4 regions of the Bacillus sp. PK6-013 genome follow, and region 3 is predicted to be linked to each of the others. Evidence: riboswitches for the same ligand, from Rfam matches in the RefSeq annotation. Region 3 holds a riboswitch; each other region holds the start of a gene.
What was found. Region 3 has a riboswitch for thiamine pyrophosphate ahead of thiT (energy-coupled thiamine transporter ThiT). Riboswitches for the same ligand answer to the same signal wherever they lie in the genome.
Positions count from the first base shown of each region.

Region 1 (7,319 bases), 1.9 Mb from region 3:
AGCGGGGTTCTTTTGAAAGAATACGTCCAGCGGCTGGGCATTTCAAAAAGGATGCTGACGGACATCAAATTCGGCGGCGGGGATCTTTTGGTAAACGGCGGGCATGTAACGGTCAGATACGTTCTTCAAAAAGGGGACGAGCTCGTCATACAGTTCCCTCCGGAAAAAATGAGCGAATCTTTGCGCCCGGAAGAAATTCCGCTTGATATTTTGTTCGAAGATGACCATGTCCTCGTATTAAATAAACAGCCATGCCTGTCGTCGATTCCCTCGCGCGAGCATCCATCAGGCAGCTTGGCGAACGGTCTGATTCATTATTACCAGCGGACGGGCGTGCGCGCGACCGTTCACCTGGTGAGCAGGCTTGACCGCGACACATCGGGTGTCATGCTTGTAGCCAAGCACCGCTTCGCCCACTCGCTTTTATCGGGACTGCAAAAAAAGGGAGCCGTCAAACGGCAATATCGGGCGGTCGTCCACGGTTTGATCGCAGAAGAGCAGGGAACGATCGATGCGCCAATCGGCAGAAAATCATCGAGCATCATCGAGCGTGCGGTGATCCCCGACGGGCAAAAAGCGGTGACGCATTTTTGGGTGAACAGGCGCTTCAGCGGTATGACGGATGTCTCCATCCGTCTGGAAACCGGGAGAACCCATCAGATCCGAGTTCACATGAGTCATATCGGATATCCTTTGTGCGGTGATACGCTGTACGGAGGAACCCGTGGCTTCATCAATCGGCAGGCGCTCCACAGTGAGACGCTGACGTTTTTTCATCCCTTCACAATGGAAGAGCTGACGTTTCAAGCGCCGGTTGCGCATGATATGAGTCAGTTGATAGAGAGCTGAATTAAGCTCTCTTTTTTTATGGCTCCATACGGAATCTTGACTCATCATAAGGCAATGAAGAGGGGACAGATTCGGTTGTCAGTTCGGGGTATCTGAAAGCGGTCAGCCTGTTGCCGAATACACAACCGGTATCGATATTGATCGTATGATGTATCATTCGCGGACGTTTGACAGGAGTGTGGCCGTACACCACCCACGGATCGCCTTTGTAATGAGCGGCCCAGTCCCGCCTGACCGGCCGTCCGTCAGGCAGCGTTTCTCCTGTAATATCTCCGTATAGCACAAACTGTTTTACTTTTCCGACAGGCTTTTTGCCGATGTCTTCCGCTTTGATGCCGGCATGTGCGACGACAAGTTCGCCGTTATGCAGGATCTCATAAAGAGGGGCGTTTTCATAAAGGCGCATGAAAAGGTCTCTGATATCCTTCTGTTTATGTTTCGGAAGGTTTCTGTATTCCGCCGCCGTCGTCTCCAGCCCGTGCTGCAGCTTCACCGGATTGCCTTTGAAAAAACGGTACAGCTTATTGCAGTGATTGCCGGGCACATATCGCACAGCTCCTTCTTCAACGGCCCGTCCTACAAATTCAACGACCTCCAGCGATTTTGGCCCTCTGTCTGTTAAATCCCCGAGAAAGACAAGTGTTCTGTTTTCCGGATGAACGGGAAACCCCGATGACAGCGAGTAACCGAGCTTTTCAATCAGCGCAATCATTTCGTCATAGCACCCGTGAATATCGCCGATTACATCATATTTCATGCGTTTTCTGCCTCCTGTCTGCGTATGTATATACATTGCCCAGTCCATATATAAATCAAGCTTCAGCGACTTTCGCCGGAGAAAATCAGGCATATTACTTTTTTTTCTGAGCGAGCATTGTTAAAATCGATTTTTACACCTGTGAGAAAAGAGTTCAGACGGTTCTTTTCCCACATGAAAATGTCTAAAAAGATGTCCCTTTTATTTTTAAAAAAGGGAACGCTAATCATACCCGGAAACCGGTTTTAGAGGAGGTACCAGTTTATGGAGCACACATCTGTCTCATCTTTAGTTGTCGTACTGATTATCGCATTTTTAACGCCCATCCTGCTGCACCGTTTCAGGTTAAGCATACCGGTGGTTGTCGCTGAAATTATCATGGGTCTTATTATCGGAAAAAGCGGGTTCGATCTGGTCGCCCAGCACGATACATGGCTCGAAACTTTATCGATGCTCGGATTTATCTTTTTAATGTTTTTAAGCGGGCTTGAAATCGATTTTTCCGCATTTGAAAAAGGAAAGAAAAAGCAGCTGCTTCCAAGCGGAAAGGAAGCGCCGAATACATTTAAAACGGCTTCGGTCATCTTTATTGCCGTCTTTATTTTATCGCTCGGCCTTTCTTACAGCTTTGTCATGGCAGGATTTATTGACAACGCCTTTTTAATGACGCTGATCATTTCGACAATTTCGCTCGGGGTTGTCGTTCCGACGCTGAAAGAAGAGCGTCTCATGAAGACAAATATCGGCCAGATTATTTTGCTTGTCGCCGTCATTGCCGATCTTGTCACGATGATTCTGCTTGCAGTGTTCGCCTCAATCTACGGGGACGAAAACAGCAATATGTGGCTGCTGATGATCTTATTTGCCGCCGGCGTCGTTTTATACCTGTTCGGAAGGATATTTAAAAAGCGGCCTTTTGTCGAAGTGCTGTCAAAAGGAACGATCCAGATCGGCACAAGGGCGATATTTACGCTGATCATCGTACTTGTGGCGCTGTCCGAGTCGCTCGGTGCAGAAAACATACTTGGCGCGTTTTTGGCCGGGGTGCTTGTTTCGCTGCTTTCGCCGAACAAGGAGCTCGTTCAGCAGCTCGATTCATTCGGATACGGATTCCTCATCCCGATCTTCTTTGTGATGACAGGCGTCAAATTGGACATTTGGTCACTGTTTGGCAATCCGAAAATTTTAGTGATGATCCCGCTTCTGTTTGTGGCTCTGTTAATCAGCAAAGTCGTTCCGGTGCTGTTTTTGAAAAAGTGGTATGACATGAAAACCGTGCTGGCTTCCGGTTTTCTCCTGACTTCCACGCTTTCTTTGGTGATCGCGGCGACAACGATCGGCGAGCGCATCGGCGTCATTGACGCGCAGATGTCCGGCGCGCTGATTCTGGTCGCTGTCATTACATGCATCATCACACCGACCGGCTTTAAAAAATTAATGCCGAAAACGGAAAGCGAAAAAGAGAAAAAGACGATCACCTTTATCGGCGCAAATCAAATGACGCTGCCAGTCACGCTCGAACTTTCTCCGGAAGATTATCACGTCAGAATCCTGCATGTCCGGCAGGAAAAAAAGGAAGAAAATCTGGCGGATCCGGTGTTTGATGTTGAAGTTTTGCCTGATTATGAATACGAGACGCTTCAATCATTCGGCGTTTTCCAAACGGATATACTCGTCGTGGCCACTGGCAGCGAAGAGCGCAATACAGGGATCGCGCTTTTTGCGAAGGAGCAGAAAGTCGCGAGAATTATCGCCAGCGCAGATTCTCCAGACGCCGAATCCAGACTGAAAGATAACGGAATTGATACATTCTCTATTCTGCTTTCTACAAAAACGCTGCTGCGCGCGCTTATCGAGGCGCCTGGCGTTATGAAACTCCTGACGAACCAGGATGCGTCGCTGTATCAGATCAATATGAGCAATGAGCGATTTGACGGTGTTCTGTTAAGGGAGTTTCCGTTTACGGGAGATGTTATCTTCGTCCGAATTTTCCGCGGGGTGGACAGCATCGTGCCCCACGGGGATACAAGGCTGCAATTGGGTGACAGGCTGATCGCCACCGGTTCGCGCGAATATATTGCGGAATTGAGAAAAACGCTTGGAGACTGATGCTTGACCATTTTGCAATTCGTGATAAGATAAAAGTATAAACTGAATGAACAAGAAATGTTTTCCACTAGGGGAGTCCTTGATAAGGGCTGAGATAAAAGTGTGACTTTTAGACCCTCATAACCTGAACAGGTTCAAACCTGCGTAGGGAAGTGGCACGGTATTTGAGTATGTATTTATGCAAATTCCAAACCACTTTCCTTGCGGGAAAGTGGTTTTTTTATGTTCAGAATCGAAGGAGGAGCCTCGAAATGAAGTTTTCAGAAGAATGCCGAAACAGCGCTGCAAAATGGTGGGAAGGCAGTTTTGTCCATCCGTTTATTCAAGGGATTGGAGACGGCACACTTCCGGTTGATCGATTTAAATACTATGTCATGCAGGATTCCTACTATTTGACCCACTTTGCCAAAGTCCAATCCTTTGGTGCGGCATATGCTCGCGATTTATATACGACAAGCCGGATGGCTGAACACGCGAAAGGCACATATGAAGCCGAGATGTCGCTCCATAGGAAATTCACCGATCTATTGGGAATCACAAAGGAAGAACTGGAGTCGTTTCAGCCGTCGCCGACAGCGTATGCGTACACATCGCATATGTACCGTTCTGTCGTGAGCGGCAGTTTTGCGGAAATACTGGCCGCTTTGCTTCCTTGCTATTGGCTCTATTATGACGTCGGCGAAACGTTAAAAACGTGCAGGCCTGACAGCGCGATTTATCAGGAATGGATCGCGACATACGGAGGCGACTGGTTTAAAGAACTTGTGACAGAACAGATCAACCGCTTCGATGAGCTGGCTGAAAACGCCGATGAGAAAACGCGCGCGAAGATGAAGGAGAACTTCGTCATCTCCAGCTTCTACGAATACAGCTTCTGGGATATGGCCTACCAAAAAGAAAGCTGGTCAAAAAGCGGGGTGGATCAGCTTGCATCTGCACGCGATCACCGATGACAAGCACTCTGTGGAAGAGCTTGCTGCAAAAATCATCTCGATTCAAAATGCCGTTGACTTTATCCATATCAGGGAAAGATCAAAAAAAGTAAGTGAAATATCAAGTTTAATCGACCGCCTTGCCAAAGAAGGGGTTGATAAGCGGAAACTGATCATCAACGACAGGGTTGATATCGCTTTGTTTCATCACATTCACCGGGTTCAGCTGCCTTCACACGGCTTTTCCGTCAAAAGTGTGAGGAGCCGTTTTCCGCATTTGAAAATCGGAAAGTCCGTCCATTCGCCAGAAGAAGCGGTTCAGGCTGAAACTGAAGGTGCAGATTACGTGCTGTTCGGCCACATTTTTGAAACGGACTGTAAAAAGGGCCGGAAAGGAAGAGGAGCTCTCAGTCTGGCTGAAGTGAAGGCGGCTGTCCGCATTCCGGTCATTGCGATCGGGGGTATTACCGAACAACGACTGGCGGAAGTCAAAATGGCAGACGGCATCGCCGTGATGTCGGGGATCTTTTCTCATGACAGACCGGATGAGGCGGCCGCGCGGCTTGCCTGTCTCGCGAAGGGAGATTCATATGAGAAAGCGCTATGATACGATCGTGATCGGCGGAGGCATCATCGGGACATCCATCGCTTACCATCTTGCGAAAGCGGGGAAAAAAACGGCCGTGTTTGAAAGCGGAGAAGTCGGCAAAAAAGCGACGAGCGCGGCGGCGGGCATGCTCGGCGCCCATGCGGAATGCGATAAACCCGGTACCTTTTTCGAATTTGCCAGAGCCAGCCAAAAAGCCTATCAGCGGCTGACGGGCGAATTGAAAGACTTAAGCGGCATCGATATCAGAAAGCATGACGGAGGGATATTAAAGCTGGCATTTTCAGAAAGCGACCGCGAACACCTGATGCAAATGGCTGCACTGGATTCAGTGGAATGGCTTGAAGCCGCTGAAGTATATGAGCTGGAACCGCATGCCGGAAAAGGGATTCTCGGCGCTAATTTCATTCGGGACGACATCCATGTCGAACCGGCCGCAGTGTGCAGGGCATTTGCCAGGGGGGCCCGGATTCTCGGTGCCGAGGTCTTCGAGTTTACCCCCGTTTTATCGATCGAATCTGAAGCGGGGGCCGTCCGCGTCACTGCTGCTTCATGCACCGCGGAGGCGGAGCACGTTGTCATTGCAAGCGGTGTGTGGAGCGGTGCTTTCTTTAAACAGATCGGCATAGACAAAAGCTTTTATCCTGTCAAAGGGGAGTGCCTGTCTGTGTGGAATGACGGCATCCCTTTGACGAGGACGCTTTACCATGATCATTGCTACATCGTTCCGCGCCATAGCGGAAAGCTTGTCGTCGGCGCGACAATGAAGCCCGGGGATTGGAATGAACAGCCGGAACTTGGCGGAATCGAGGAGTTGATCCGAAAGGCCAAGTCGATGCTCCCTGACATTGAATCCATGAACATCGACCAATGCTGGGCCGGATTGCGCCCGGAAACAGGGGATGGCAATCCATATATCGGCAGACACCCTGAAAATGACCGGATATTGTTTGCTGCCGGACATTTCAGAAACGGCATCCTCCTGGCACCTGCAACCGGTGAGATGATAGCTGACATGATCCTCGGCAATCCGGTCAAAACAGAGTGGGCCGAGGCGTTTAAAGCGGAGCGAAAGGAGGCTGTGCACAGGTGAACATTCAGCTCAACGGCCGGAAAATAGAGTGGAGAGATGACGGCGGCACGATTTACGATTTGCTCGCATCCTACAGTTTGGAAAATCGTGTTGTCGTTGTTGAAAGAAACAGGCAGATTATCGGAAAAGACCAATATCAAACAGTCAAACTGGAAGAACACGATGTCATCGAAATCGTTCATTTTGTCGGAGGGGGATAAACCGTTATGTTAAAAATCGCAGATCGTCAATTCTCATCAAGATTATTGCTCGGCACAGGGAAGTATCCGTCATTTGAAATTCAAAAAGAGGCTGTCAGTGCATCTGAATCGGAGATCCTGACCTTTGCCGTCAGACGGATGAATATTTTTGAAGAGTCTCAGCCTAATTTTTTGGAGCAGCTTGATTTAAGCCGTTATACGCTTTTGCCGAATACGGCCGGAGCAAAAACGGCTGAGGAAGCCGTCCGGATCGCCAAGCTTGCTAAAGCGAGCGGTCTTTGCGACATGATCAAAGTCGAAGTGATCGGCTGTGACCGTTCGCTTCTGCCTGACCCGGTAGAAACGCTGAAGGCGTCAGAAGCCTTGCTTGAAGAAGGCTTCATTGTGCTGCCGTATACATCGGACGATGTCGTCCTTGCGAGAAAGCTTGAAGAGCTCGGCGTACACGCCATTATGCCCGGGGCCTCTCCAATCGGTTCGGGACAGGGAATCGTCAACCCGCTTAACCTGTCGTTCATCATTGAACAGGCTAAAGTTCCCGTAATCGTGGATGCCGGAATCGGTTCTCCGAAAGATGCGGCATACGCAATGGAACTCGGCGCTGACGGAGTGCTTTTGAACACGGCAGTGAGCGGGGCGAAAGATCCGGTCCAAATGGCGAAGGCTATGAAGCTCGCCGTTGAAGCGGGCAGACTCGGATACCTTGCTGGACGAATTCCGGAAAAGAACTACGGCATCGCCAGCAGTCCTGAAGAAGGGAAGTTGACGATTT
Region 1 is NZ_CP096417.1:2,962,961-2,970,279, reverse strand. It holds gene M1E03_RS15075 (RluA family pseudouridine synthase) at 1-849, shown strand, start outside; gene prpE (bis(5'-nucleosyl)-tetraphosphatase PrpE) at 866-1,606, opposite strand; gene M1E03_RS15065 (monovalent cation:proton antiporter family protein) at 1,871-3,715, shown strand; TPP riboswitch at 3,775-3,883, shown strand; gene tenA (thiaminase II) at 3,967-4,668, shown strand; gene tenI (thiazole tautomerase TenI) at 4,643-5,254, shown strand; gene thiO (glycine oxidase ThiO) at 5,238-6,347, shown strand; gene thiS (sulfur carrier protein ThiS) at 6,344-6,547, shown strand; gene M1E03_RS15040 (thiazole synthase) at 6,554-7,319, shown strand, end outside; gene M1E03_RS15035 (thiazole biosynthesis adenylyltransferase ThiF) at 7,318-7,319, shown strand, end outside.
Region 1: another riboswitch for thiamine pyrophosphate. It lies ahead of tenA (thiaminase II); the one in region 3 lies ahead of thiT (energy-coupled thiamine transporter ThiT).

Region 2 (7,319 bases), 880 kb from region 3:
CATGCTTTTGACCGCCGCCAAGTAATACTGGTTGGCGGCATTGTCCTGCCAAATGTTATATGTATTCAGAATAAGAGCTGCCAACAAAATCAGAATCAGAGTGACATCAAGTTGTTTGTTTTTTATTTTCATCATCACTTTCACCTCTTTATGTTCCCTATTCTAGAAGAAAAATATGAACAAGTTATGAATAAAAAGAGAACAATCTATTTTTGTTTGAATGGAAAAAAATAAATATTTTTTGGAAAAAGGTGTGTACTTTTTTCTTTTTGCGCTGTATACTGTACTACAACAGAAATTAAAAACATAAAACTGTTCTATAAAAAGGAGAGTGACACAAATGAGCTTGAAAAGTCCGATGGAATTTTTCAGAACGCTTCCAAAAAAAACTTGCCCTGAATGCGGTGAAAAGATGGAGGAGCAGGCTGAATCTTACTTTATGGAATGTGAGCGCTGTCTTTCCAAAAAAGGCGAGTAAGCAAACTGTTTTATAACAATGCATGTAAAGGGGTAGGGAGACATGAAAACAGAGGAGAAGAGAACTCAGATAACCGGATCGATGAATCCGCAGTATGAAGAGATTTTGACAAAAGAAGCGCTGGAGTTTATCGGACGTCTTGAACGACATTTCGGGGGAAGAAGACGGGAATTGCTGCATTTGCGAACGATCAGGCAGGCTGAAATTGATCAAGGGAAGAATCCCGGTTTTTTGGCGGAAACGAAGCACATCCGCGAGGCGGACTGGACGGTCGCCCCGCTCCCCCGGGATTTGGAGGACCGCAGGGTTGAAATCACCGGCCCGGTCGACAGAAAAATGGTCATCAATGCTTTAAATTCAGGAGCCAAAGTCTTTATGGCCGACTTTGAAGATGCGAACTCGCCGACTTGGAAAAACTGCATTGAAGGCCAGGTTAATTTGCGGGACGCGGTTCGCGGGACGATTTCTTTTACGAATGAACAGGGCAAACGCTATGAGCTGAAAGAAAACCCCGCCGTCATCATTGTAAGACCGAGGGGATGGCACTTGGAAGAGAAGCATGTGCTGATCGGCGGCAAGCCCGTGTCAGCAAGCCTGTTCGATTTTGGCCTTTATTTTTTCCATAATGCAAAAGAGCTGATCAAAAAAGGAAGCGGCCCTTATTTCTACCTTCCAAAAATCGAAAACCATCTGGAAGCAAGGCTGTGGAACGACGTGTTTGTGTATGCGCAAAACGACTTGCGCATTCCGCAGGGGACGATTAAAGCGACGGTTCTCGTTGAAACGATCCTGGCGGCTTTTGAAATGGATGAAATCCTCTATGAATTGAAGGAGCATTCAGCCGGACTTAACTGCGGCAGGTGGGATTATATTTTCAGCTTTATTAAGAAATTCAGGAACAGGGAAGAAGTCATTCTTCCAGACCGCTCAGCCGTGACGATGACGGTTCCAAACATGAGAGCGTACTCCCTCTTGGCGATTCAAACGTGTCATAAACGCAACGTCCATGCGATCGGGGGAATGGCGGCGCAAATTCCCGCTAAAGACAAACCTGAGATCAATGAAGCCGCATTTGCCAAAATCCGCGAAGATAAGGAACGTGAAGTAAAAGACGGCCATGACGGAACATGGATCGCGCATCCCGGCATGATTCAAACGGCGCTCGATGTATTCAATCAGCATATGCCGTCGGCGAACCAGATTCATAGAAAGCGGGAAGACGTAAAGGTCGAGGAAAAAGACTTGCTGGAAGTACCGCAAGGCCGGATTACAGAAGCAGGCGTCCGTACCAATATCAGCGCCGGCATCCGCTATTTAGCTTCATGGCTGTCGGGCAGAGGCGCCGCTCCGATCGACCACTTAATGGAGGACGCAGCAACGGCGGAGATTTCCAGAGCCCAGCTTTGGCAATGGATTCGCCATCCGAAAGGGGTTCTTGACGATGGCCGGAAAGTCAACGCCGAAATGGTCAAGATGATGAAAGAGGAAGAAATGCAGAAAATCTTCGAAGAAGCCGGCATAGAACATTTTCGGAGCGGCCGGTTCGAAGAGGCCGGACAGTTATTTGAACAGCTGATTTTGGATGATGAATTCGCGGAATTTCTAACGATACCCGCTTATGAAAAAATATGATGGGGGAATGTGCGATGCTGAAAGAAAAACAACTCGCAAAAAGCTGGGAGCATGAAGAACGCTGGAAAGGGATCACAAGGCCGTATCAGGCGGCTGACGTCATTCGGTTGAGGGGCACGCTTGAGATTGAATACACGATTGCAAGGCGCGGCGCCGAAAAGCTGTGGAAGCTTCTCCACACAGAGGACTTCGTGCCGGCGCTGGGCGCTTTGACCGGAAATCAAGCCATGCAGCAAGTAAAAGCCGGATTGAAAGCGATTTATTTAAGCGGTTGGCAGGTGGCGGCCGATGCCAATTTGTCAGGGAGCATGTATCCTGACCAAAGCCTTTATCCGGCAAACAGCGTGCCGGAAGTTGTCAAAAAAATCAACCGTACGCTGCAGCGCGCCGATCAAATTCACCATATGGAAGGAAAAGAAGACATCGATTGGTTTGCTCCGATTGTGGCCGATGCTGAAGCAGGCTTCGGCGGACAGCTGAATGTGTTCGAGCTGATGAAAGGTATGATTGAAGCCGGCGCCGCGGGAGTTCACTTTGAAGACCAGTTGTCGTCTGAGAAAAAGTGCGGGCATTTGGGCGGGAAAGTGCTGCTTCCGACGCAAACGGCGGTGCGTAATTTGATTGCCGCGCGCCTCGCCGCAGACGTGATGGGAGTCCCGACCATTCTTATTGCCCGTACGGACGCGAATGCGGCCGACCTGATCACAAGCGACGTCGATTCATATGATGCGCCGTTTTTGACGGGAGAGCGAACAGCGGAAGGGTTCTTCAAAACAAAGCCGGGTCTTGATCAGGCGATTGCGAGAGGTTTGGCGTATGCGCCGTATGCTGATTTGATCTGGTGTGAAACGTCTGAGCCGAATATTGAAGAAGCCCGCCGGTTTGCACAGGCGATCCATGAAAAATTCCCGGGCAAACTGCTCGCCTACAACTGCTCCCCTTCGTTCAACTGGAAGGCCAAACTGGATGACAACACCATCTTGAACTTCCAGAAACAGCTCAGTGAAATGGGCTATAAATTTCAATTTGTCACACTGGCAGGCTTCCACGCCTTAAACCACGGCATGTTTGAATTGGCCCGCCAATATAAGCACCGCGGAATGGCGGCGTATTCTGATCTGCAGCAGGCCGAGTTTGCCAGCGAAGTCCACGGCTATACGGCGACAAGGCATCAGCGCGAAGTCGGAACGAGCTACTTTGATGAAGTCGCCCAGGTTGTGACAGGCGGGACTTCATCAACCACTGCACTGAAGGGATCGACTGAAGCGGAACAATTTCAATCCTAAAAACGTAAAAAGCCGCCCGTCATGGGGCGGCTTGCTTGTTGTCTATCAAGTTAGCAATTGACATCATTGGAAGGGGCGGTAAAAGGGTTTTCCCTAATAACAGTCAGTGTCTGATGATTCTTGTTGTTTCTTTTGGCCGGCCGGTTGTCTTTGCTGAAAGAATAGAACAAATACACAGCCATTGTCAAAATCAAGATAAACATCATCATAAATATCCCCTCCAAATTTTTTTGTCTTCACTATATTAGACGAACAAGCCTGCAAAAGGTTTCAGAAAATTAACATTTTTCCATAAATATTTTTACCCGCTGCATCTTCTGGATGAAACCCGGCGGTTCTATACAAGAATAAAACTGAAAAACTCAGGTTGACATCATAATCATTGATGTGTAGAGTAAAAGTTAATGTAATAGGAAGTCCACTAGGGGAGCCGTAAGCCGGCTGAGACAAGAAGCGATCTTGGACCCTTTGAACCTGATCTAGTTCATACTAGCGTAGGGAAGTGGAGCCGGTGTCTTTATGATTTCATCATACAAAGGCCGCTCCATTTTGGGGCGGCTTTTTTGCGTAAAAAGCGGCTCGCTCCCCCTGTGCCTTCCTTATAAAACCGATTGCTGAGGAGGCTATCTACATGAGTTTTTCTGCAGAACTTCGCCGTGAGGCAGACCCTATTTTTGAAGCCATTTTTGAGCATCCGTTTGTATTGGGACTGGCGTCCGGCAAGCTGAAAAAGGAGCAGCTTATTCATTATGTGAAGCAAGATTACGAGTATTTGAACGCTTTTATTCAAATCTACGGAATTGCAATTTCCAAGTGTCAAAACCGGAAAGACATGGAGATGTTTCATGAGCAGATTTCATTTGTATTAAACAGCGAAGTGCACCCGCACAACAACCTGTGCCGGGCCGCGGGGGTGGAGTATGAATCTCTGCAGGGCTATCCGCTTGCGCCTTCTGCCCATCATTATATCCGCCATATGCTGACGGCGGCGCACGAAGGCACGCTGGGAGAGATATTAGCCGTCTTGCTGCCTTGTCCGTGGACATATTGGGAGATCGGAAAAAAACTGATGATGGACGTTCAGCCTGACCCGTCGCATCCATTTTATGACTGGATCTGTTTTTACGGAGACCGAACCGATTCAATCACGACGAAGTTTTGCGCCCGCCTGGATGAATGGGCCGAAACAGCGGGCAAGGCTGAAAAAGAAAAAATGAAGGAGCTTTTTTTGCAAAGCTGTCAGCTTGAATACGGCTTTTGGGAGATGGCTTATACAGTTGAAGATTGGCCTGTGGAAATGGAGGCGGTGAGACGATGAATTGGAACATGAAAGAAGTCGTGATGGCAGTGATCTTGTCCGTTGCATGCGGCGTCATTTACTTAGGATGGTCCACCTTGTGGATCCCTGTTTCAGCTATTGTCGGGCCTGTCGGAGCGAACTTTATGTTCGGCATTTGGGTGATCGCCAGCCCGATTGTCGCTTATATCATCCGTAAACCGGGTGCGGCGCTGATTGCCGAGACGGCAGCTGCGGCGGTCGAACTGCTGACCGGAAGCCACTTTGGACTGTCAGCATTATTAATCGGTGTGTTCCAGGGAGCCGGTGCGGAAATCGCTTTTGCGATCTTTCGCTATAAGCGTTACAACTTGTTTACCCTTATGCTTTCCGGTGCGCTTGCCGCGGTCGGAAGCATGACATACAGCCTGATGGCGAACGGTTTTGCCTACTATACGACGCAAACGCTGATCATGACGCTTATCATCCAAATCATCAGCGGCATTGTACTCGGCGGCTGGCTGGCAAAAGCCGTTGTCGAAGCGCTTGCGAAAACGGGCGTCCTGAATCAGTATGAGATCATGAAGGAACAGCGGAAGAAGGATGATGCCGATGCGTTCATTTCTCGGATGCAGTAACCTTTCCGTCCGTTTTTATCATCGTCCTGAAACAGTCCTAGACCGGGTCTCGCTGTCGATTGGGCAGGGAGAGAAAGTGCTGATACTCGGTCCGAGCGGAAGCGGCAAATCGACACTGTTGTCCGTGCTTTCCGGCATCATTCCTGAACATGTCGAAGCTGAGGTCAGCGGAGAGGTCAATCGCAGAAAGAGCGCCGGCGTTATGTTTCAGGATCCGGATTCGCAGTTCTGCATGCTTCATGTTGATGAGGAAATCGCTTTTAGCCTAGAAAACCGGTCTGTCTCCCCAAAAGATATGGACGGCATCATCTCGGAGCTGATGGAGCAAGTCGGATTAAAGATAGATAAGAAAACGCCGATCGAAACCTTGTCAGGCGGTATGAAGCAGAGACTGGCATTAGCGTGCCTGCTCGCTCTGGAGCCTGAAGTGCTGTTTTTTGACGAGCCGACGGCGCAGCTGGACCCGGCCAGCCGGAAAGACATCTTTGCCTTGCTTCGTAACGTTTCACGAAAAAGCGGACAGACGATGGTGTTCGTCGAACACGTGCTGGACGGCTGTATCGAGTGGATGGACCGCGTCATTCTTTTCAATGGAAAGGGACAGATCATCGCTGACGGAAAGCCGGAAGAAATCGTGAAACATTTTCAGCCGGAGATGAAAGCGGCGGGCATCTGGCAGCCGAAACTGTACCCTGCGGTATGGGAAGATGTCATCACACAAGATGATCATCCGCTCGCCGTCAAGCTCTCTTCTACATTGAAAATGAAAGAGGAGGAGGCGAAAAACAGGCCTACAGCTGACAGAGACATATTGATCCGCGCAGACGACGCGGCGATCGGCTATCGGAAAAAGATCGTTGCCGACGGCATCACCCTTGAGATTCCAAGGGGAGAATGGATTTCGGTCATCGGCGAGAACGGGAGCGGAAAGAGTACGTTTTTAAAAAGTCTGATCAGGCTTGAAGCCGTCAAAAAAGGGCGCCTTTATCTTGAGGATCGGGAGCTGAAGAAATGGTCCGACCGTACGCTCTATGAGAAGGCCGGCTTTGTTTTTCAAAATCCCGAGCTTCAATTTATTCGGGACACGGTGTTTGACGAGATCGCGTTCGGGGCGAGGCAGCGGGGATGGCCGGAGGACCGGGTCGAAAAGAAAACGGCTGAATTGCTGCGGGAATTCGGACTTGACGCTCATCAAAAAGCGCACCCCTTTACATTAAGCCTCGGGCAGAAACGGCGTTTAAGCGTTGCGACAATGCTTTTGTTTGACCAGGATCTGCTGCTGCTTGACGAGCCGACATTCGGTCAGGACGAAAGGACGGCGCAAGAATTAATCAAGCGGTTAAAGGAACGGCAGGAACGGGGAACGACGATTGTGATGGTGACGCACGACATGGACATCGTAGATGAGCATTCCGGCCGTGTCATCGTGTTTCATCAAGGGAAAGCGGCATTTCAAGGAACGCCGTATCGATTATTTTCTGATCAAGGCCTCGTCCGCCGCTTTTCATTGATACCGCCGCTTCATTACCGGTTCATGCATGAAAGAAAGGAGAGGGTTCCCGTATGAAAAGCAATGGTTCACTTCTTTCGGCATTGAACCCGAGCGCCAAGCTCTTTTCCCACCTCCTGGTCATGTGCTTGCTCATGTTTGTTTCAAATCCGAAACCGACTCTATTCATTTGGCTGTTTGCGGTTGCCATCGGAATTTTTTTCGGGGGATGGACTTTGTCTTATTTAAGTAAGCGGCTGTTGCCTTATCTCGTCTTTTTTATTCTCGTCTTTTGGATGATGGCCGCTTTTGGAAAAGGCGAGGAAACGATTTGGGAATGGGCCTGGTTCCGCGTCACCGAGGAAAGCGTCGGCAATGGGCTGACAATCGCGCTCCGGATGCTCGGGTTTGTCACATACGGTCTTTTGTTTACATCAACAACCGATTTGACGCAGTTTATTATGAGCCTGGTTCATCAATGCAGGCTGTCGCCTAAATGGGCTTATGGCTTGCTGGCCGG
Region 2 is NZ_CP096417.1:167,970-175,288, forward strand. It holds gene M1E03_RS00820 (ArnT family glycosyltransferase) at 1-126, opposite strand, end outside; gene yhfH (protein YhfH) at 341-478, shown strand; gene aceB (malate synthase A) at 521-2,110, shown strand; gene aceA (isocitrate lyase) at 2,125-3,396, shown strand; gene M1E03_RS00840 (hypothetical protein) at 3,447-3,605, opposite strand; TPP riboswitch at 3,810-3,914, shown strand; gene tenA (thiaminase II) at 4,028-4,714, shown strand; gene M1E03_RS00850 (ECF transporter S component) at 4,711-5,310, shown strand; gene M1E03_RS00855 (ABC transporter ATP-binding protein) at 5,285-6,877, shown strand; gene M1E03_RS00860 (energy-coupling factor transporter transmembrane component T family protein) at 6,874-7,319, shown strand, end outside.
Region 2: another riboswitch for thiamine pyrophosphate. It lies ahead of tenA (thiaminase II); the one in region 3 lies ahead of thiT (energy-coupled thiamine transporter ThiT).

Region 3 (7,319 bases):
CTTAAGCGAAAATCGAGCATTTGATAATAGAGTAGAACGTCATGATCTTCTTCCATTTTTTCAATTGCTTTATCTATGTCATCTTTCATTTCGATTGAGCCTGAAATGTCTCTTTTTTTCATCAGTATGTACCAGTCGTTGAGCATATTGGCGACTTCTTGTGAAGCCACGGCTTTGGCCATTCTCTTCCCTCCAATCTTTGTGAATTTTTTGTAAATTGAAGTTCTATTAATCATAGCATAAACTGCTGCCGTCTGTGAATAACGCTGAAATGCAAGTTCGCCGGTGAAAAGTTCATTTCTGAAATTAAATCGTCATTTTCCAAAAAAAGTGCGCGAAAAAAGCGAAAACCGCGCCAAGCGGAATACAGGAGATCATTGCGGTTCCGTTGACCAGCCCGTCAGCTCCGCTTATTTTCAGGGCTTCCCGGTAGCCTATTAAAAAGTGGATGATCGATAGGACGTAACATAAGAGCATCATATAGTAAGGGTTCATTTGCATACCTCCTCTATTCGCTTTACTATATTACATTCAATAGAGGCGAAGATTATGCCTGTTTAAACAGGAAAAAGAACAAAATATTATAGACGAAAAGATTTTCAATTACAATACATGTTTTTAAAAATATTTCCACTATAATCAAAATGAAAGATAAATTTAGGGGGTCATAAGAAATGAAAAAAAGGCTGATGTCACTATTGGTCTGCATCCTGGTTTTAGTGCCGGCAGCTGGTGCTTTTGCCGCGCCGAAACAGGCCGAGCTTCAAGAGTATCTTGAAGAAATAGGAATGACAGAAAAAGAATTGGAAGCTTATTTACAGGATACATATGATGAAAGTTTAAAAGATTTTGAGTCGGTGGAAGAGTTGAAAGATTTTTTAGGGGAAAGACTGACTAATCAACTTTTGGCATCCTATTTAAAAGAATACGGATTGAGCGAAAAAGAAGCGGCTGACCTTTTTGTTGAAAATGGCTATATGGAAAGCGGCCAAAACATTCTCGACGTGTTTATGTTTGAATACGAATTGGACGATGCGCTTTTCACTGTGACATATGAAGAAGACGATTTTCAGATCGGGAACCTGTTTCAAGAATTGGGTGTGGATGATCAGGAGTGGGAAAGGCTCGTGAATCATCTCCGAAAGGTGCGCGATAAAAATCCAAACCTTGAAAATGATTTGATGGCTCTTGGAGAACGTCTTGAAGCGGTAGCCGATTTCGAGTCTGTATCAGAGCTCTCAGCTCAGGATATCGCTGAAATGCTATCCATTTTAAACGATCTTCAGAAGACGCTTGAAGTGAAAACAAAATACTATCTTGTTAAAGACGGAAAGAAAAAAGAAGTGTCTTTGACAACGCTTGTCAGCGCGGAAGATCTGAAGGGAGCAAGCCTTCTGGTGGAAGTATACGATCTGCAAGGCAACTTCATTTTGGATGTATTGCTGACGCCTGACATGATCGGATCTGATTTAATTCATGATACAGGGTCAAAAGTGAAGCAAACCCAAACGGCTGTCAAACATGATTCAAAGCCATCTCATGTGAAAAAGACGGTTAAAGGTGCAAAGCTTCCAAAGACAGCCGGGCATTACGCGGAATGGTCGATCTTAGGCGCCGTTCTGATGTTTGGCGGATTCTTCATGATCAGAAGGCTTCGCAAAGCGGCTTAACATGTCACTTCCCATTCTAATTATGTAGAGAATGGGAAGTTTTTATAAGGAGTGAAAGGAAATTAAGGCACATCGAAAAAAAATCATCTGGCTCGCAGCTATTGTGATGGTTGTGTGCGGCGCTTATTTTACAACAACGAATGTGTTCAAGTTAATGCACGGCTACGCTCTTTTTTCATTTCAGCAGATGAAAGAAGAAGAAAAGCCTGAAAGACCTCCGATTCAGACGGCGAAAAAAGAAAAAACGGTGATTGATCAAACATTTGAAACCGGGGAGAAAATCGGCGATCTTGTCATTCCGAAAATCAATGCAAGGATTCCTATATATCACGGGACAGATGAAGACGAGCTGCAAAAAGGCGTGGGCCATTTCGCTGGTTCCGTTCTGCCTGGAGAAGATGACAACTCGGTTTTATCAGGCCACCGGGATACGGTTTTCCGAAAACTCGGCCGAGTGGGGAAGGGCGATCAGTTAATTGTTGAAGCTTCCTACGGAACTTTTACATACAAAGTGAAAAAGGTGCGGATCGTGGATGCGGATGACCGGACGGTGATTGTACCAAAGCCGAGAGCAACATTGACGGTTTCCACCTGCTATCCTTTTGACTTTATCGGTTCAGCACCGGAGCGGTATATATTGGTCGCAGATTTGATTAAATCATAAAAAAACAGCGGAATCTCAGGCGAGTCCGCTGTTTTTTTATGCTATCTCATGTCTGATCTGTTTTCCAGGAGTTTTGGCGCGGTTAGCAGCAGTAAACAAAGGACAATTGTGCAGACAATGAAAGACGGAAGCATATATGTTCCATTATATACCAAGGAATAAATCCATACCGGAGTGCCTTCAGGCGCATAGTTTCCAAAAAAGACAGCGCCGCTGATGACATGAGCGAGAAATTTCAGTCCGCTTCCGAGAAAGACGGCCAGCGTAACATAGAAAATGATCTTTCCTTTTTGTTTCTCGATTGAAGCGTTTCTGATCGATCCGGCAAAAAAGCCGCCGATACCCGCGGCCGTAGGCGCGATAAAATAATCAAGAAGAAGCTGCAGAGGATGATAAACGTAAAATCCTCCAGTGACAAACTGAAGCAATCCGGCTAAAAACCCGGTTGCCAGCCCTGCCTTCAGCCCCCATCTAAAGGAAATCAGGAAGATCGGAATCATCATGACTGCGATTGAACCGCCTTGAGGCATTTTTAAAAACATTCCGGACACCATATCAAGTATAAGTGCTATTCCTGTCATAAACGCAATTTCAATCAGCTGTACAAGTTGTTTAGATTGATTCATCATAACCCTCACTTTTGATGAACAAAGGGATACTGGACTTCTTTCCCAATAAAAAAAGCAATGCGGGGAAGGAGTAGGAAAGTTTTCCACGCACTGCTTTGGATGCAATTAGAAATGACTTTGCCACATCCCTACGCCAGCGTTAACTAACAGGTTCAAAGGGTCAGAACGGTCGTTCACTCTCAGCCTCGAGGCTCCCCTTGTGGTCATCAAGTTATTTAGTTATATTCTACTATACTAAAAAAAGAAACGGACGACAAGCTGATTTTTCGAAAAATTTTGCTTAATTTCTCCAATATGTAGCAATGCAAACATCTTTTCCTTTATAATAGAACGTATTCGTACGTACAAGATCAGTAAAGGGTTGATCTGATGAGTGAACCTACAAAATACAGCATGGTGAAAAATAAAATTAAATCGTGGATATATGAAGGCAAAGTGAAGCCGGGGGAAAAAATTCATTCGGAAAACGAATTGATGAAAATATTTGATGTAAGCAGGCACACGATCCGGCAAGCGATTGGCGACCTTGTTCATGAAGGGCTTTTATACAGAGAGCAGGGCTCAGGGACGTATTGCTCTCACCGTCTTCAGCTTTCTGAAAAAGGAAGGGAAAGAAATAAGATGATCGGGGTTATTACGACTTACCTTTCAGATTACATTTTTCCTTCTATTATAAGAGGAATCGAATCGTCACTGTCCAGCGAAGGATACACCCTTGTCGTCGCGAGCACCAATAATGACATTGAAAAAGAAAAACAATGCCTTGTGAATATGCTCGATAAAAAAATTGCTGGGTTGATCGTGGAGCCGACGAAAACAGGAAGCTTTAACCCGAATTTAAGTTACTATCTGACGCTTGAACAACATCATATTCCGTATTTGATGATCAACCAATTTTATCAGGAGCTAAATCCGCCCCATTTCATTTTGGATGATGAACACGGCGGCTTTATCGCCACTGAGCATTTGATTAAACTCGGCCATGAAAAAGTGTTCGGTTTCTTTAAACAGGACGATATGCAGGGCGCCAACCGGATGAAAGGATTTATCCGTGCTTTCAGAGAAAACGGCTTGTCGTTTTACCCTGAAATGGTCGTGACGTACACAACAGAGAACAAAAAACAAAAAACGATAGCTGAAGCCAGGAAGCGGCTTTCTTCATCAGACCGTCCGACTGCCATATTCTGCTATAATGACGAGATAGCGCTTTTGGTGTTGGATGTCGTGAGGGAATTCGGTTTGAAAGTGCCGGAAGACATTTCGATTGTCGGATATGACAACTCACATTTGAGCGAGGCATCTGAAGTGAAGCTGACGTCAGTCACTCATCCGAAAATGCAGATGGGGATTGAGGCGGCAAAATGGATGATTGCCAAAGTTGAGGGACGCAACACGAATCAGCTTGAACATTCCACCGTCTACAAACCTGAACTGGTTGTCAGACATTCGACCGCCAAGCTGAAAAGGTAGGCTGCACAATCTTTATCCGCCAACCAGCGTGAATGAAAATGAGAAGAATATATATTCTGTTACAAAGCTCCGGAATGAGGAGCTTTTTATTCAAGTAAAAGCTGATAACGGAGAGTTTAATGTCATCCTCGAAGCTTTGGACCATGTGCAGCTTTAGTAAATCAATTTTTAAAGACCGCTGTATACTTTTATATAGAAGAAAGCAGTAAGAAGAAATAAATGCTGTCAACTGCCTGAGGTCGAGATGATCAGGAATCATCTGAGTCCAAATCATTTGATTATTATTTTTTTAAAAAAGCTATTGTGAAAAACGAAAATAGATGTTATATTAGTATCCGCCCCTAAAAAGGAGGCTTTATAAAAACAACTTCGAAAATCTTTTGAAAAAAGTTGTTGACATTCACGATGATAGAATGTTATATTAGTAAAGTCGCTTCTTCGAGAGGCGGAAATGATCTTTGAAAACTAAACAAGACAAAACGTACCTGTTAATTCATTAAATAAATCGCACACATGTTGTGCGTAGTCATTATCAAACTTCATGGAGAGTTTGATCCTGGCTCAGGACGAACGCTGGCGGCGTGCCTAATACATGCAAGTCGAGCGGACAGATGGGAGCTTGCTCCCTGATGTCAGCGGCGGACGGGTGAGTAACACGTGGGTAACCTGCCTGTAAGACTGGGATAACTCCGGGAAACCGGGGCTAATACCGGATGCTTGATTGAACCGCATGGTTCAATTATAAAAGGTGGCTTTTAGCTACCACTTACAGATGGACCCGCGGCGCATTAGCTAGTTGGTGAGGTAACGGCTCACCAAGGCGACGATGCGTAGCCGACCTGAGAGGGTGATCGGCCACACTGGGACTGAGACACGGCCCAGACTCCTACGGGAGGCAGCAGTAGGGAATCTTCCGCAATGGACGAAAGTCTGACGGAGCAACGCCGCGTGAGTGATGAAGGTTTTCGGATCGTAAAACTCTGTTGTTAGGGAAGAACAAGTACCGTTCGAATAGGGCGGTACCTTGACGGTACCTAACCAGAAAGCCACGGCTAACTACGTGCCAGCAGCCGCGGTAATACGTAGGTGGCAAGCGTTGTCCGGAATTATTGGGCGTAAAGCGCGCGCAGGCGGTTTCTTAAGTCTGATGTGAAAGCCCCCGGCTCAACCGGGGAGGGTCATTGGAAACTGGGGAACTTGAGTGCAGAAGAGGAGAGTGGAATTCCACGTGTAGCGGTGAAATGCGTAGAGATGTGGAGGAACACCAGTGGCGAAGGCGACTCTCTGGTCTGTAACTGACGCTGAGGCGCGAAAGCGTGGGGAGCGAACAGGATTAGATACCCTGGTAGTCCACGCCGTAAACGATGAGTGCTAAGTGTTAGAGGGTTTCCGCCCTTTAGTGCTGCAGCAAACGCATTAAGCACTCCGCCTGGGGAGTACGGTCGCAAGACTGAAACTCAAAGGAATTGACGGGGGCCCGCACAAGCGGTGGAGCATGTGGTTTAATTCGAAGCAACGCGAAGAACCTTACCAGGTCTTGACATCCTCTGACAACCCTAGAGATAGGGCTTCCCCTTCGGGGGCAGAGTGACAGGTGGTGCATGGTTGTCGTCAGCTCGTGTCGTGAGATGTTGGGTTAAGTCCCGCAACGAGCGCAACCCTTGATCTTAGTTGCCAGCATTCAGTTGGGCACTCTAAGGTGACTGCCGGTGACAAACCGGAGGAAGGTGGGGATGACGTCAAATCATCATGCCCCTTATGACCTGGGCTACACACGTGCTACAATGGACAGAACAAAGGGCAGCGAAGCCGCGAGGCTAAGCCAATCCCACAAATCTGTTCTCAGTTCGGATCGCAGTCTGCAACTCGACTGCGTGAAGCTGGAATCGCTAGTAATCGCGGATCAGCATGCCGCGGTGAATACGTTCCCGGGCCTTGTACACACCGCCCGTCACACCACGAGAGTTTGTAACACCCGAAGTCGGTGAGGTAACCTTTTGGAGCCAGCCGCCGAAGGTGGGACAGATGATTGGGGTGAAGTCGTAACAAGGTAGCCGTATCGGAAGGTGCGGCTGGATCACCTCCTTTCTAAGGATATTATACGGAATATAAGACCTTGCGGTCTTATAGACAGGTGCGTTTAGATCTTGTTTAGTTTTGAAGGATCATTCCTTCAGACATAGGAGCACCTGCTAAATGCGCCACATCCTGTGGCAACGCATGTGTTAGCACATCCTATGCGTTGTTCTTTGAAAACTAGATAACAGTAGACATCACATTCAATTAGTAAGCAAGATATCACGTAGTGATTCTTTTTAACGGTTAAGTTAGAAAGGGCGCACGGTGGATGCCTTGGCACTAGGAGCCGATGAAGGACGGGACGAACACCGATATGCTTCGGGGAGCTGTAAGCAAGCTTTGATCCGGAGATTTCCGAATGGGGAAACCCACTGCTCGTAATGGAGCAGTATCCATATCTGAATTCATAGGATATGAGAAGGCAGACCCGGGGAACTGAAACATCTAAGTACCCGGAGGAAGAGAAAGCAAATGCGATTCCCTGAGTAGCGGCGAGCGAAACGGGAACAGCCCAAACCAAGAGGCTTGCCTCTTGGGGTTGTAGGACACTCTGTACGGAGTTACAAAAGAACGAGGTAGATGAAGAGGCCTGGAAAGGCCCGCCATAGGAGGTAACAGCCCTGTAGTCAAAACTTCGTTCTCTCCTGAGTGGATCCTGAGTACGGCGGAACACGTGAAATTCCGTCGGAATCCGGGAGGACCATCTCCCAAGGCTAAATACTCCCTAGTGACCGATAGTGAACCAGTACCGTGAGGGAAAGGTGAAAAGCACCCCGGAAGGGGAGTGAAAGAGATCCTGAAACCGTG
Region 3 is NZ_CP096417.1:1,050,855-1,058,173, forward strand. It holds gene M1E03_RS05270 (response regulator aspartate phosphatase) at 1-182, opposite strand, end outside; gene M1E03_RS05275 (hypothetical protein) at 307-495, opposite strand; gene M1E03_RS05280 (processed acidic surface protein) at 675-1,670, shown strand; gene M1E03_RS05285 (class D sortase) at 1,777-2,334, shown strand; gene thiT (energy-coupled thiamine transporter ThiT) at 2,376-2,960, opposite strand; TPP riboswitch at 3,072-3,171, opposite strand; gene M1E03_RS05295 (GntR family transcriptional regulator) at 3,333-4,433, shown strand; rRNA gene M1E03_RS05300 (16S ribosomal RNA) at 4,972-6,521, shown strand; rRNA gene M1E03_RS05305 (23S ribosomal RNA) at 6,754-7,319, shown strand, end outside.

Region 4 (7,319 bases), 2.0 Mb from region 3:
CAATGACGATCATCCGCAGCATCAATATCGGTTGCTGGCGAATTCGATTTTCAATGCCGGTCCCGGAAAAACCGAAAATGCTCCATCATCAAAACGATGAGAGGCTGGACAGCTGAAGTGCAAGCGGCTCCTGCAGTGGAGGTGTCTCGTCTAAACAGCTGGATAGACAAGCTTTGGAACGAACATTGAACCATCGTTAGCAGTGCCATGATTTTAGATCATGCTGCCTTTCTTTTGAAGGGCAGTTTTTTCGTGTCTGACGGGTCTTCATCGGTTGCTTTGCTTCTAGTCAAAGGGCAGGAAGCTTCCGTAAGTGCCTGCTTTTCATATGCGGCCATATGCTTCCAGCCTTTCTTGAATCCTCCCCATTTTTTTATGCAGAAACTTAAGGTTAAAAAAGACGATAAGTGTTCCGGATAGGGCTGATAAGATCATTGCAGGAAAACTGAATTTTTCTATCTCTGCGGCAGCGGTCAGCAGATAGCAACAAAATGGCAGCATAAAGATCGACGTTAATATGCCGGGTACATAATGTTTAAATCTGAACCATAGGACGATGTGAACAAGGAAATGAACAGTAAAAGCAAAAAAGAAACCAAACCAGATAATATATTGATTAAAATAAATACTGAGAACAGTTACACCAACAGCTAGTATAAATTCTTCGAGCACAGCGCAAACAAAAGAAGCGGTTTTGGCATGTCCGAATGGAGCTTTTTTCAGTTGTTTCAGTTTGCTTCGATATCTTTTGCCCCATGCCTCGACCATCACCATCTCTTCAAAATCATGCAGTATAAATAATATCGGCAGCATCCAAGCCATAAATTGCATGTTTTCCATTTACATTCCCCCTCTTATGTGCCACAATTGTGACATTTCATAGAGAACAAAGTCAATGAGCCAACGAAAAGTGCTACATTGCCATAAAAAGCGCGACAGGAGAGAGAATATGAAGCAAATGCCCTCAAAAACAGCTCAGCAATCTAAAAGCTGGCTGACGCTATCATTGTTGGAGCTTATGAAGGAAAAAAGCTTTTCAGACATCACCATTACAGAGATAGCGGAAAAAGCGCAGCTTGACAGAAGAACATTTTATCGGCATTTCCATTCAAAAAAAGATATATTAGACCGCTATTTTGAGCAGCTTTGCAGTGAGTATTCCAATTACATTGTTCAGGAAAAACATATTGACTTATCCAGTCTTGGACATGCATACTTCAACTTTTGGAGCCGACATGCCGATTTTTTACAAGCCCTTCATCAGAACCATTTGTTTTATTTGATTGTTGAGAAATATAATGAACTTCTACCGGATCTTCATAAAAAATTTAAAGAAGAAACCTTTCATTTTAAAAGCAAAATCGACTTGGAGTACGGGCTTTCATTCAGCGCAGGGGGCTTTTGGAACATCCTTTCAAAATGGTTTGAGAGAGGCCGGAAGGAAACTCCTGAAGAAATGAGTCATATTCTGCAAGGAATAGTAGATTCATTTTTAAACAAGCAAGCTATCGAAAGGTGATCTCATGTTGGTATATGAGTGCTTTAAGCGTTTAGCCTTCTTTCTTAATTTCTGCTTGTGCTTACGGCCAATCTTCGGTACCGTTAATGCAAAGACCCTTGTAATATAGAGAACAGGAGTGAGGTCGTTGTTGAATACGGTGAAGATCAGAGGGGTGGCCATCGGAGAAGGAGCCCCGAAAATTTGCGTGCCGCTCATCGGAAAAACGCATGAACAATTGAAAGAAGAAGCTGCTTTTCTTCTATCGATTAATCCGGATCTTGCCGAATGGCGGGCGGATTTTTTTGAGGATGTCGAAGACGTTGACAAAGTGAAAAAGGTATTGGCTGACATCCGGGAGATCTTAAAGGATATCCCGTTGATATTTACATTTCGCAGCGCGGAGGAAGGCGGCGAAAAAGAAGTCAGTAAGGAATTTTACTTTTCCTTGAATCATGCCGTAGTCAAAACAGGGCTGGCAGATGTGATTGATGTCGAGCTGTTCAATGAAGAGCATCATGTGGAAAAACTGGTTCAAGCGGCTCATATGCAGCATGTCTTTGTCATTATATCCAACCACGATTTCGGGAAGACGCCGAGAGCGGAAGAGATCGTTTCCCGTCTCCGAAAAGCCCAGGATCTTGGCGCCGATTTCCCTAAGATCGCGGTGATGCCTGAAACACCGGCAGATGTGCTGGTGTTGCTTGAGGCGACTCATATGATGCATGAGCGGTATGCGAAGCGGCCGATTATCACGATGTCGATGGCCGGAAAAGGCTTGATCAGCCGGCTCGCCGGAGAGGTATTTGGCTCGGCCGTGACGTTCGGCGCAGCGAAAAAAGCATCCGCACCTGGCCAAATTGAGGCGACGGATTTGAAACATATACTTGATGTGCTTCATCGCAATTTATAATAATTGGGTGTGCCGCTATAGTGAAAAAGATTCATATATTTTTCCATCCTTTTCACTTGCCAAATCGGTGTGTTACGATAAAAAATGAATTGAATAGCTTTACTAGGGGTGCCCGACTGCGGGCTGAGAGAGAAACATGTGTTTCTTAACCCTTTGGACCTGATCTGGTTCGTACCAGCGTGGGGAAGTAAAAAGGATTCGGGAGAAGATGGGGAATGGGTATGGTCCGTCTGTCTTCCAGTGATTTTACTGACTGTAAAACCAGGTTCATCATATGATCCTGGTTTTTTTGTGCTGGTGCTGTTCCGGAGTTTCGTCCTGATCAATTTTTTAGAGGGGAAGGATTTTTACATGAAACAGGAGTCAGTACAGCAAAAAAACATCTCGATTATGTCAAGTTTTTCAGGGAGCCGCAAAGTGTATGTCGAAGGGGCGCGACCTGACATTCAAGTGCCGATGAGAGAAATTTCGCTAAGTCCGACGACGGGTTCATTTGGCGCCGAAGAAAATCAGCCTGTCCGCGTCTACGACACGAGCGGTCCCTATACGGACGCGAATGCAGAGGTTGATATTCTTAAGGGGCTGAAACCTTTGCGGGCGACCTGGATCAGGGAGCGCAGCGATACCGAAGAATATGAAGGCAGAGAAATCAGACCGGAGGATAACGGCTATAAAAGCAAAGAGAAAGCGAGCAACAGCTATCCAGGGTTGAAACGAAAACCGCTGCGCGCGAAAAAAAGTCAAAATGTCACCCAGCTGCATTACGCAAGAAAGGGGATCATTACGCCCGAGATGGAATTTATCGCGATCCGAGAGCATGTATCTCCCGAATTTGTTCGTGATGAAGTGGCAAGCGGACGGGCGATTATTCCGTCAAACATCAACCATCCGGAAAGCGAACCGATGATTATCGGCCGCAACTTCCACGTGAAAATCAATGCCAACATCGGCAATTCCGCTGTCACCTCTTCGATTGAAGAAGAAGTAGAAAAAATGACATGGGCCATCCGCTGGGGCGCCGATACGATGATGGACTTGTCCACAGGTAAAGATATTCATACAACGAGGGAGTGGATCATCCGCAATTGTCCAGTTCCTGTAGGGACTGTGCCAATTTATCAGGCGCTTGAAAAAGTAAACGGCGTCGCGGAAGATCTCACTTGGGAGATTTACCGCGATACATTAATCGAGCAGGCTGAGCAAGGCGTTGATTATTTTACGATTCATGCCGGCGTCCTTCTTCGGTATGTGCCGCTGACGGCAAAGCGCGTCACTGGAATCGTATCCCGCGGCGGGGCAATTATGGCGCAATGGTGTTTGGCTCATCATGAGGAAAGCTTTCTGTACACGCATTTTGAAGAGATTTGCGAGATTATGAAAACATACGATATCGCATTTTCGCTCGGGGACGGCCTTCGGCCCGGCTCGATTGCGGATGCGAATGATGAGGCCCAATTTGCCGAATTGGAGACGCTCGGCGAGCTGACGGAAATCGCCTGGAAGCATGATGTTCAAGTGATGATCGAAGGACCGGGACACGTGCCGATGCATAAAATTAAAGAGAATGTCGACAAGCAGATGGAAATTTGCAAAGAGGCGCCGTTTTACACGCTCGGCCCGCTGACGACCGATATTGCACCGGGCTACGATCATATTACATCGGCAATCGGAGCGGCGATGATCGGCTGGTACGGCACGGCCATGCTTTGCTATGTGACGCCGAAGGAGCATTTGGGACTGCCGAACAAAGACGATGTCCGCGAAGGCGTCATAACATACAAAATCGCGGCCCATGCGGCTGACCTTGCCAAAGGGCACCCCGGCGCGCAAATCCGCGATGACGCGCTTTCCAAGGCGCGCTTTGAATTCCGCTGGCGGGACCAGTTCAATTTGTCGCTCGATCCGGAAAGAGCGCTTGAATACCATGATGAAACCCTTCCGGCGGAAGGCGCCAAAACGGCACACTTTTGTTCAATGTGCGGGCCTAAATTTTGCAGTATGAGAATTTCCCAGGATATTCGCGACTATGCCAAGGAAAACGATCTTGATGAACAAAAGGCTATTCAAAAAGGATTGGAAGAGAAGGCGAAGGAATTTAAAAAAGCAGGCGGCAGCATTTACAGTTAAAAACGGGCAATACTGCAGATGAAAGGGGAACCTTTCATCTGTTTTTTTATAATATGGGGTTGACAGGTCGGAATAATATGAATTAGTATGTTGTTTAATATTTCGGAAAATTTCATCAGCGCTGATCGGTCAACCGAAGGCTCTTATCTCAATTGGGATAAGAGTTTTTTATTTTCAGTTTAGAAAAGAAAGGGGAACAGGATGTCTTTATCAATTCGTGTAAAAGAAAAAGCATTTGGAAACGGCAGCCTTAAAACAAGCGTGCTTCAAGACGTGAAACTGACGGTCGAAAACGGCGAATTTCTGACTGTCATCGGTCCAAGCGGATGCGGGAAAAGCACGCTCTTAAAAATCGCTGCCGGTCTTGACGGGAATTATGAAGGGCGAATCAGCATGAACGGAAGAGAAATCAAGGACCCGGGGATTCATCAAGGTTTTATCTTTCAGGAGCATCGGCTTTTTCCATGGCTGACGGTCGAGCAAAATATCGCCGCAGATTTAAGCCTGAAAGAACCGGCGGTGCGAAAAAAAGTCGATGAATTGATTGAAACGGTGCGGCTGAAAGGCGCGGAGAAACAGTATCCACGCGAGCTGTCCGGAGGTATGTCGCAGCGGGTCGCGATTGCCAGGGCTTTGCTCAGGGAGCCTGAGATTTTGCTGCTTGATGAACCCTTCGGCGCCTTGGACGCCTTTACGAGAAAGCATCTCCAGGATGTTCTGACAGACATTTGGCGAGAAAAGAAGATGACGATGATCCTCGTGACGCACGATATTGACGAATCGGTTTATTTAGCCAACCGGGTCGCGATTCTTACCGCAAAGCCGGGGAGAATCCACAAGCTGATTCCGGTCGATCTGCCATTTCCGCGCAGCAGAACATCGCCCGTTTTTCAATCAATCAGACAAAAAGTGCTGAAAGAATTCGAGACAACGGAAACATTCAGCTTTCAGGAAGGTTCAGGGATTTGAGCAGAAAGGAGCGGAAAAACGTGAAAAAATGGCCGTTGTATATGCTGGGCTGCCTGATGCTTCTTGCGGGCTGTTCAGCAGCCCAATCAAGCGGAGGGGGCGGAGATTTAAAAGAGATCAACATCGGAGTGCAGCAAAGCTTAAGCCCGTTGCTCCTTGCGAAAGAAAAAGGCTGGTTTGAAAAAGAGTTCGCAAAAGAAGGGATTCAAGTGAAATGGACAGAGTTTCAAAGCGGTCCGCCGCAGTTTGAAGGTCTTGCCGCAGGTAAACTTGATTTTTCCCAGGTTGGAAATTCACCGGTGATCGCAGGGCAGGCGGCTGGCATTGATTTTAAAGAAATCGGTCTTTCGCAAGACGGTTTAAAGGCGAACGGCATTCTTGTGAAAAAAGGGAGCGGCATCGATGACATAAAAGATTTGAAAGGAAAGAAGGTGGCGGTGGCAAAAGGCAGCAGCGGGTTCGATTTTCTGTATAAAGTGATCGATAAAGCAGGTCTGGAGCCAACAGACGTCAACATCATTCAGCTTCAGCCTGACGAAGCCATACCGGCATTTGACAGCGGCGCGATTGATGCATGGTCGATTTGGGAGCCGTTTTTGTCCCTTAAAACGATCAAAAGTGACGCGGCAATATTGGTTGACGGGGAACAAATCGACAAGTATTCCCCGGGTTTTACGCTTGTACGAAGCGAATTTGCCGAGAAGTATCCGGATGAGGTGATCCGTTTTCTGAAGGTGTATGACAAGGCCGTGAAATGGCATAAAAACCATAAGAAAGAAGCGGTTGAAGCGTATGCGAAAATTAAAAATCTCGACAAAAAGGTCGTTGAAAACGTGCTGAATAACACCGAACCGTTAAATGAGCCGATCACAGACCGCATTATTGAAACGCAGCAGGAGACTGCCGATTTTCAATTCAAATTAAAAGCGATTAACAAAGAGATTGATGTAAAAGAAGTGGTTGACAATTCATTTATTAAAAAAGCGCTGAAAGGAGGAGATGACAAATGAGGGCTGTTTCATCAAGCACCCCCTCGATCCAGCCGAAAGCAGGCGCAAAACTGAGACCGGCCGCTTTTCGGCTGGCATGGGGGAAGGGAATTGTATTACCTGTGATATTGATTTTATTATGGCAGCTTGTCGGGACATTTGAGCTCATATCAAAAACCGTGCTTCCGGCTCCTTTAGATATATTGCTTACATTTCGGGATCTCATCGTATCAGGAGAGCTTTTCACTCATTTAGGCATCAGCATTCAGCGCGCCGCGCTCGGCTTTTTCCTGGGAGCCGGACTCGGGCTCCTGCTGGGGCTTGTAATCGGCTTTTCAAAAATCGCCGAGGATTATCTCGATCCCTCTCTGCAAATGCTGAGAACCGTTCCGCATCTCGCCGTCACGCCGCTGTTTATCTTATGGTTCGGTTTCGACGAACTGTCAAAGGTGCTCTTGATCGCGCTCGGCGCCTTCTTCCCGGTATATATCAACACATTTTCAGGAATCAGGGGCGTCGATTCGAAACTGTTCGATGTGGCGAGAGTATTGGAGTTCCATTGGCTGAAGCAGGTGACTAAGCTGATTCTTCCCGCGTCGCTTCCGAACATCCTCTTAGGCATCCGCCTGTCGCTCGGTGTTTCGTGGCTAGGCCTTGTTGTTGCGGAACTGATGGGATCAAGCGCGGGAGTCGGCTATATGATTATGGATGCCAGACAGTTTTCACAAACCGATAAGGTGTTTGTCGGAATTTTGATTTTCGCTGCCGTCGGCAAGCTGACGGATTCATTCGTCAGAATTCTGGAGAAAAAGTGCCTTGGCTG
Region 4 is NZ_CP096417.1:3,297,182-3,304,500, reverse strand. It holds gene M1E03_RS16745 (M14 family metallopeptidase) at 1-100, shown strand, start outside; gene M1E03_RS16740 (HXXEE domain-containing protein) at 325-840, opposite strand; gene M1E03_RS16735 (TetR/AcrR family transcriptional regulator) at 950-1,519, shown strand; gene aroD (type I 3-dehydroquinate dehydratase) at 1,647-2,411, shown strand; TPP riboswitch at 2,506-2,614, shown strand; gene thiC (phosphomethylpyrimidine synthase ThiC) at 2,763-4,538, shown strand; gene M1E03_RS16720 (ABC transporter ATP-binding protein) at 4,740-5,507, shown strand; gene M1E03_RS16715 (aliphatic sulfonate ABC transporter substrate-binding protein) at 5,549-6,517, shown strand; gene M1E03_RS16710 (ABC transporter permease) at 6,514-7,319, shown strand, end outside.
Region 4: another riboswitch for thiamine pyrophosphate. It lies ahead of thiC (phosphomethylpyrimidine synthase ThiC); the one in region 3 lies ahead of thiT (energy-coupled thiamine transporter ThiT).